Polymorphobacter megasporae: one gene and its partner. The protein of the gene in region 2 interacts with the protein of the main gene of each other region in a pairwise test. Links are inferred from orthologs where the notes say so. Each region holds a gene or a part of one and is shown on either strand. Other genes may lie near its edges.

Region 1 (3,372 bases), 3.0 Mb from region 2 along the record:
GCTCGATCTCGGCCAGAACCCGGTCGTACAACCCATCGGGCGGCAGCTCCTCGCCGAACATCGTCAAGTACCGCGCGAGGTGAAGCTCGACCGATGCGGCGAGGCCGTCGGACCCGGTCGAATCGGGGACGACGACAACCGGCGGCGTTTCGCCGTCGAGACCCTCGCTGATCGTCGCCTCACCGATCGTGTCGCCGCGGGTCAGCGCCGCGAGCCGCCGCATCAGATTCTCGAGCTCACGGACGTTGCCCGGCCAACTGTGCCGCTGGATCGCCTCGATCGCCCCTGCATCGAGCCCCTTGCGAGGGAGTCCCTCGGCAGCGGCGCGGTCGAGGAAATGGCGCGCGAGGACCGGAATATCGTCGATCCGGGCACGCAGTGGCGGCAGCTTGAGCGGGATGACGTTGAGCCGGTAGAACAGGTCCTCGCGGAAGCGCCCTGCCTCGATTAGGCGGCGGAGGTCCTGATTGGTCGCGGCGACGATGCGGACGTCGGCGCGCTGGACGCGGGCGCTGCCGACCGCGGTGAAGTCGCCCGACTGGAGGACGCGCAGCAGCCGGGTCTGCGCGTCGATCGGCATGTCGCCGATTTCGTCGAGGAACAGCGTCCCGCCCTGCGCCTGCTCGAAACGCCCGCTCGCGCGCGCCGCCGCACCGGTAAAGGCACCGCGCTCGTGGCCGAACAGCTCGGATTCGATCAATTCGCGCGGGATCGCCGCCATGTTGACCGCGACGAACGGCTCGCGGCGGCGCGGTCCGAGATCGTGGATCGCGCGTGCGACCAGTTCTTTGCCCGTCCCGGATTCGCCGAGGATCATCACCGTCAGCGACGTCGGGACGACACGGGCGATCGTCCGGTAGACCTCCTGCATCGCCGCCGAGCGGCCGATCAGCGGCATGTCCTCGCCGAGCGTTTCTTCGCCCATCACGCCCGCGACCGCGAGCGCGCTCGCCACCGCGCGAGTCAGTTCGTCGAGGTCGAACGGCTTCGGCAGATAGTCGAATGCCCCCTGCTCGGTCGCGCGCACCGCGGTCGACAACGTGTTCTGCGCGCTCATCACGATGACCTTGAGCCCGGGGCGGCGCTCGATGATCCGCGGTAGCGCGTCGAGCCCGTTGCCGTCGGGAAACATGACGTCGGTGATGACGACGTCACCCACGTCCTCGTCGATCAGCCGCCACAGGCCGGCCGCCGATTCGGTGGTTCGGACGAGATAGCCGTCGCGAGTCAGCGCGCGACGGACGACGGTGCGGATCGCGGCGTCGTCGTCGGCGACGATGATCGTGAAGGGGCCGGTCACAAGTTTCCGTTCAAGCTGGGGCCATCGGCAGGAGGACGCGCAACACCGTTCGCGGCGGGTCGGTACTGCGTTCGTATTCGACGATGCCACCGTGATCGCTGACGATCTTGGCGACGAGCGCGAGGCCGAGGCCGCCACCAGCGCGCTTCGACGAGACGAACGGCTCGAACATGTGCCGGGCGACATCGCCCGCTCCGGCTCCGGTGTCGATCACGCAGACTTCAAGCGGCAGCGAAACGCGGACGCCGGAGCCCTCGGTGGCAACGCGAACACCGTGCCGATATGCGGTCGTCAGCGTGATTTCGCCGGCACTGCCGCCGGCCGAGACAATCGCTTCGGCGGCGTTCTTGACGAGGTTGAGGAAGACCTGGATCAGCGCATCGCGGTTACCGGCGACGGCAGGCAACGATGGATCATAGCGCTCACGGATCATGATACCGGAAGCGAAGCCGCTCTCGGCGACCCGACGGACGTGGCCGAGGACCGAGTGGATGTTTTCCGCTGCCTTCGCCACCGGCCGGGTGTCGGTGAAACCCTCCATCCGGTCGATCAGCGCCGCAACGCGGTCGACCTCATCGCGGATCAGCTCGGTCAGCTCGCGCGCCTCGGGATCGGCGTTGGCAGCGAGCAATTGCGCCGCGCCGCGGATGCCCGACAGCGGATTCTTGATCTCATGCGCGAGCATCGCGGCGACGCCGATCGCCGAGCGCGCCGCGCCTTGGTGAACGAGCTGGCGGTCGACCAGCGTCGCTGCCGGGCGCGCCTGAAAGCACACCGTCGTCCAGTCCGGCGCGTCGGCGAGCGGGGTGATGAAGACGTCGGCCCGCGCGGTCCGGCCGCCGATAAAGGCGAGTTCGGTGTCGAAGGCGGTGATCGGGCCGCCGTGACCGCGGGCGTCGGCGACGAATGCGACGAGTGACGAGCCGGGGATCAGGCCGCTCGACCAGCCGCGCTCGATCAGGCTCGCCTGGCTCGCATTGAGGAGCGTTTCCGCCGCCGCATTGGCCAGCGCGAGCCCACCGTCGGGGCCGAGGACGATTACCGGGATGGGCAACGTCGCGAGCAGGTCGACCGGCGGGAGCTCGACCGTAGGTTTCGCCTTGCCCGCCCGCCGCAGCAGCGGAAAGACGCTCATGCCGCGAGGCTGAGCGAGTTCGGGCTCGTGGCCTCGGCGATCAGCGGCGCGTAGAAATCGTCGAGCATCGCCAACACGCGCGGGGCGCTGTCCTGCTGGTTGACCGCGTTGCGGAACTCGGCCGAACCGGTGAGCCCCTTGGTGTACCAGCCGAGATGCTTGCGCATCAGGTTGACCCCGATGACGCTGCCATAATGGTCGAGCATCATGCCGTAATGCTCGACGATCAAAGCATATTGTTCGGCGAGGCTCGGATCAGCCAGCCGTTCGCCGGTTGTCAGGTAATGCATCGCCTGCCCCAGCAGCCACGGCTTGCCGTATGCTCCGCGCCCGATCATCACCGCGTCAGCCCCACTCGCATCGAGCGCCGCGTCGACGTCATCCATGCTGCAGATATCACCGTTGACGACGACCGGCAGGCGGACCGCGTCCTTGACACTGCGGACGAATCCCCAGTCGGCGTCGCCCTTGTACAGCTGGCACCGCGTCCGGCCGTGGACGGCGATAAGCTGCACGCCAAGGTCCTCGGCGATGCGCGCGAGTTCGGGGGCATTGAGGCTGGCGTGATCCCACCCCATCCGCATCTTGAGTGTCACCGGCACGTCGACGGCGGCGACCGTCGCGGCGATCAGCGCGGTCGCCAGCGGCAGGTCGCGCATCAGCGCCGACCCCGCATGGCCGTTGACGACCTTCTTCACCGGGCAGCCCATGTTGATGTCGATGATCGCTGCGCCCATGTCGGCGTTGAGCTTCGCAGCCTCGGCCATTACCCCCGGCTCGCACCCGGCCAGCTGCATCGACACCGGGTTCTCGGCGGCATCCCACGCGCATTTCTGCAAGCTCTGGCGCGTCTCGCGGACCATCGCCTGCGACGCGATCATCTCAGTCACCGTCAATCCCGCACCGTAGCGCTTGACCAGCCGGCGGAACGGCAGGT
Region 2 (3,723 bases):
ATCGTCCGTGTGGCAGCGCGCATCGGGCGCGTCGGGCGCGGGGCGATAGTCGCCGTTGCTGACGCGCGCGACGGCGGCAGGCACGCGCTGCTCGATCATCCGACGCCAGCCGCCCTTGAGGATCGTGCTCACCATCAACCCGCGCGGCCTGCGGAAGCCAGGCTCGAGCGCGGTGATGGAGTCTTGGCGACCTTATTCCCGGCGCGGCCCACCGCCAAAAAAAAGGCCGGATGGTTGCCCATCCGGCCCAGTCTGGTTTCCTTGGGGAGGAACTGGTCAATAGTTGTAGGCGCGCTCTCCGTGCGAGGTGATGTCGAGGCCTTCGCGCTCGGCTTCCTCGGAGGGACGCAGCCCCATCGTCTTGTCGATGATGAAGTAGAGAATGGCGGAACCGATGCCCGACCACAGCAGGGTCAGGACGACCGCCTTCACCTGGATGAACAGCTGCGACACGATGCTGTAGTCCTCGGGCTTGATCGCGGCATAGGGGAACACGGTGTAGTCGATCGTGCCCTGCCCGCCGAGCATCGGCGCGGCGACGACTGCGGTTGCCAGTGCGCCGACGATCCCGCCGATGCAGTGGACCCCGAAGACGTCGAGCGTGTCGTCGTACTTGAACTTCGACTTCACGGTCGAGACGAAGAAGAAGCAGATCGGCGAGACGACGAAGCCGAGGACGATCGACGTCATCGGCGCGGCGAACCCGCTGGCCGGGGTGATCGCCACCAGTCCGGCGACGGCTCCCGAGGCGGCGCCGAGCATCGACGGCTTGCCGTGGACGATCTGGTCGACGAGCGCCCAGCTGATCGCGGCGGCGGCGGTGGCGACGAAGGTGTTGATGAACGCCGTCGCGGTGACGCCGTTCGCTTCGAGGTTCGACCCTGCGTTGAACCCGAACCAGCCCACCCACAGCAGGCTGGCGCCGATCATCGTCATCGTCAGCGAATGCGGCGGGGTGGCTTCCTTGCCGTAACCGAGGCGCTTGCCGATCATGATGCAGCCGACGAGGCCCGCGATCCCGGCGTTGATGTGGACGACGGTGCCACCGGCGAAGTCGAGCGCGCCCATGTTGAACAGGAAGCCCGCGTCGGTCTTGGCATCGGGCAGGAAGTCCGGTCCGGCGAAGTACCAGACCATGTGCGCGATCGGGAAGTAAACGATCGTCATCCACAGCACGACGAAGACCATCAGCGAGGAGAACTTCACCCGCTCGGCGAACGCCCCGACGATCAGCGCCGGGGTGATGCACGCGAAGGTCATCTGGAAGACGACGTACGCATATTCAGGGATGTAGACATTGTTCGAGAAGGTCGCGGCGTAGGTCGACGACGACACGCCCATCAGCATGGCCTTGGACAGGCCGCCGAAGAACTGCGTCGGCCCGGGGGTGAAGGCCTCCGAATAGCCCCAGCAGCACCAGATCACCGCGACGATCGAAACGATCATGAAGACCTGCATCAGCACGCTGAGCATGTTCTTGGTCCGCACGAGGCCACCGTAGAACAGCGCGAGGCCCGGCACCGACATCATCAGCACGAGCAGCGTCGACACGAGCATCCACGACGTGTCGCCCTTGTTCGACATGTCGGCCTGCTGAAGCGCGGTCGGCGCCTTGATCAGCGCCGCGGCGGCCCAGGCGGGCGTCGCCAGCGTGATTGCCGTGACGGCGGCAACCCCCGGCGCGATAAGGTTCTTCAGACTGAGTTTCATGGTTGCCTGCACCCCCTTAAAGCGCGGTTTCGTTGGTTTCGCCGGTGCGGATCCGCACGGCGCTGGCGATATCGGCAACGAAGATCTTGCCATCGCCGATGCTGCCGGTGTGCGCGGTCTGCTGGATCGTCTCGACGACGCTGGCGACCTGCTCGTCGGTGACGACGACCTCGATCTTGATCTTGGGGACCATGTTCGTCGTGTATTCGGCGCCGCGGTAGATTTCGGTCTGCCCCTTCTGGCGGCCGAAGCCCTTGACCTCCGACACCGTCATGCCCTGCACCCCGGCGGCGGTCAGCGCCTCGCGAACCTCGTCGAGCTTGAACGGTTTGATGATCGCGATGACGAGTTTCACTGCTGCCCTCCCGGCCCCTTGAACCCGAAGCGATGCAAGGGCCGTGCCAAAAGCGTTAACGCTGTTGCAACGCAGCAATGGCGGGCGGGAGCGGTAACAATGCGGTGATGAAAAATGTGGCAGCCAGAGCCGGATGCCCGATTATCAGGCGTCGAGCGCGACGATCTCCGGCCACGCTTCGGCAACAGCGGCGGCACCGATGTCGATCAGTTCGTTGGCCTTGGTGAAGTTGCGGACGTGGAAGTGCCCGACCGGGAGCGCGAGTTCGAGGTCGGGCGGGTCGAGCAGCAGCGACTTCCGTGCGAGTTCGGCGAGGAGCAAACTGATCCCGGCGCGGCCGACGCGCATCGGCGTCAGGATGCGCAATCGCGCGGGCAGCCCCTTCTCGGCGCGGCGCAAATAGTCGCCCTGGAGGTTGATCGCGATGACCGGCGCGGTGCTCAAGGCGCGGACGGCGCGGACCGGGACCGGCGTGACGACGCCGCCGTCGACGAGGACCTGCCCGCTGCGGCGGAGTGGCGGGAAGATGCCGGGGATTGCGATCGACGCGCGGACCGCCTCGACGACCGAGCCGCGCGTCATCACGACTTCGTGGCCGGTGATGAGATCGGCGGCGACGACGGCGCACGGGATGAACAGGTCCTGCAGCTCGGCGTGACCGAAATGGCGGAGGAGTTCGCGTGCGACCGCGCGCCCGCCGAGAAGCGAGCCGCGGCGCAAATCGACGTCAATGTAGCGCATCACCTGCCGCCCGCCGGTCGACCGCGCCAGGTCCTCGAGGACGCCGAGGCGGTCGGCAGCGAGGCAGACCGCGGCGATCGCGCCGATCGAGGTTCCCGCGATCGCGTCGATCGTCACGCCACGCGCAGTCAGTTCGCGCAGCACCCCGATATGCGCCCAGCCGAGCCCCGCTCCGCCGCCGAGCGCCAATGCGCGTTTCACGGTGCGGCGTCGTCCGCGACGGCGGCACCAGACGCCTCTGCTGCAGCTTCGAGGTCGTCGAGCAGGGCGCGGGCGGCGGGCTCGTCGGCCTCGTCGACCATCAGCCGGACCCCCGACAGCCCGCTGCCGATGACCGAGGCGATGCCGCCGTCGAACAGCACGGCCTCGATCCCGGCAGTCTCGAGCCGGGCGCGGGCGATCTCGCCCGCCATCCGGTCGAACAGCGTTTCGACGACGACGAGCGCCATCAGGCGGGCACCTCCGACGGCGGGCGCGTCGGCAGGCCGTCGATGCTCCGCGTCCGCGTCTCCCACTTCGCGAGATTCTCGGCGGGGGTCGTCGTTGCATAATGTTTGCGCAGCGTTTGGCGTTCGCGGTCGAAGGTCATCAGCGGCACGGCGTACCCGCACGACGACTGGATCGAGTCGACCGTGATGTCGAAGATCTGCCGGACCCCGGTCTCGATCGTGAACAGGCCGGCAAGATCGGCCCAGTCGGCGTCCTGCGGCAGCACTGCCCGGCCCCGGCCGTACAGCCGGACGATCAGCGCCGAACGGTCGAAGGCGCAGAACATCAGCGTGATCCGGCCGTCTTCGAGCAAATGCGCGTTGGTCTCGTTGCCCGATCCGCCCCAGTCGAGATAGGCGACGCGGTTCGGCCCAAGCACGCGGAAGCTGTCCATCCCCTTGGGGCTGAGATTGATCCGCGCGTCGGGG

The links. The genes of interacting proteins can lie anywhere in the genome.
Region 1: the proteins of KTC28_RS00035 (region 2) and KTC28_RS13915 interact in binary tests that used the Escherichia coli proteins (3 or more experiments, as listed by UniProt). The link is inferred for Polymorphobacter megasporae from one-to-one orthologs.

What each region holds. Positions count from the first base shown.
Region 1 is NZ_CP081848.1:2,979,935-2,983,306, forward strand. The notes cover bases 374-3,372. They hold KTC28_RS13915 (two-component system sensor histidine kinase NtrB), read right to left. Parts: upstream 2,436-3,372; coding sequence 1,311-2,435; downstream 374-1,310. Other genes in these bases: ntrC (nitrogen regulation protein NR(I)), read right to left, coding at 374-1,300; dusB (tRNA dihydrouridine synthase DusB), read right to left, coding at 2,432-3,372. Outside these bases: more of ntrC, read right to left, coding at 1-373.
Region 2 is NZ_CP081848.1:3,268-6,990, forward strand. What follows is about bases 397-3,371. They hold KTC28_RS00035 (P-II family nitrogen regulator), read right to left. Parts: upstream 2,066-3,371; coding sequence 1,727-2,065; downstream 397-1,726. Other genes in these bases: KTC28_RS00030 (ammonium transporter), read right to left, coding at 397-1,710; KTC28_RS00040 (patatin-like phospholipase family protein), read right to left, coding at 2,210-3,007; KTC28_RS00045 (putative signal transducing protein), read right to left, coding at 3,004-3,255; KTC28_RS00050 (pyridoxamine 5'-phosphate oxidase family protein), read right to left, coding at 3,255-3,371. Also shown: KTC28_RS00025 (hypothetical protein), read right to left, coding at 1-132; more of KTC28_RS00030, read right to left, coding at 277-396; more of KTC28_RS00050, read right to left, coding at 3,372-3,723. UniProt on the Escherichia coli protein: Involved in the regulation of nitrogen metabolism. Regulates the activity of its targets by protein-protein interaction in response to the nitrogen status of the cell.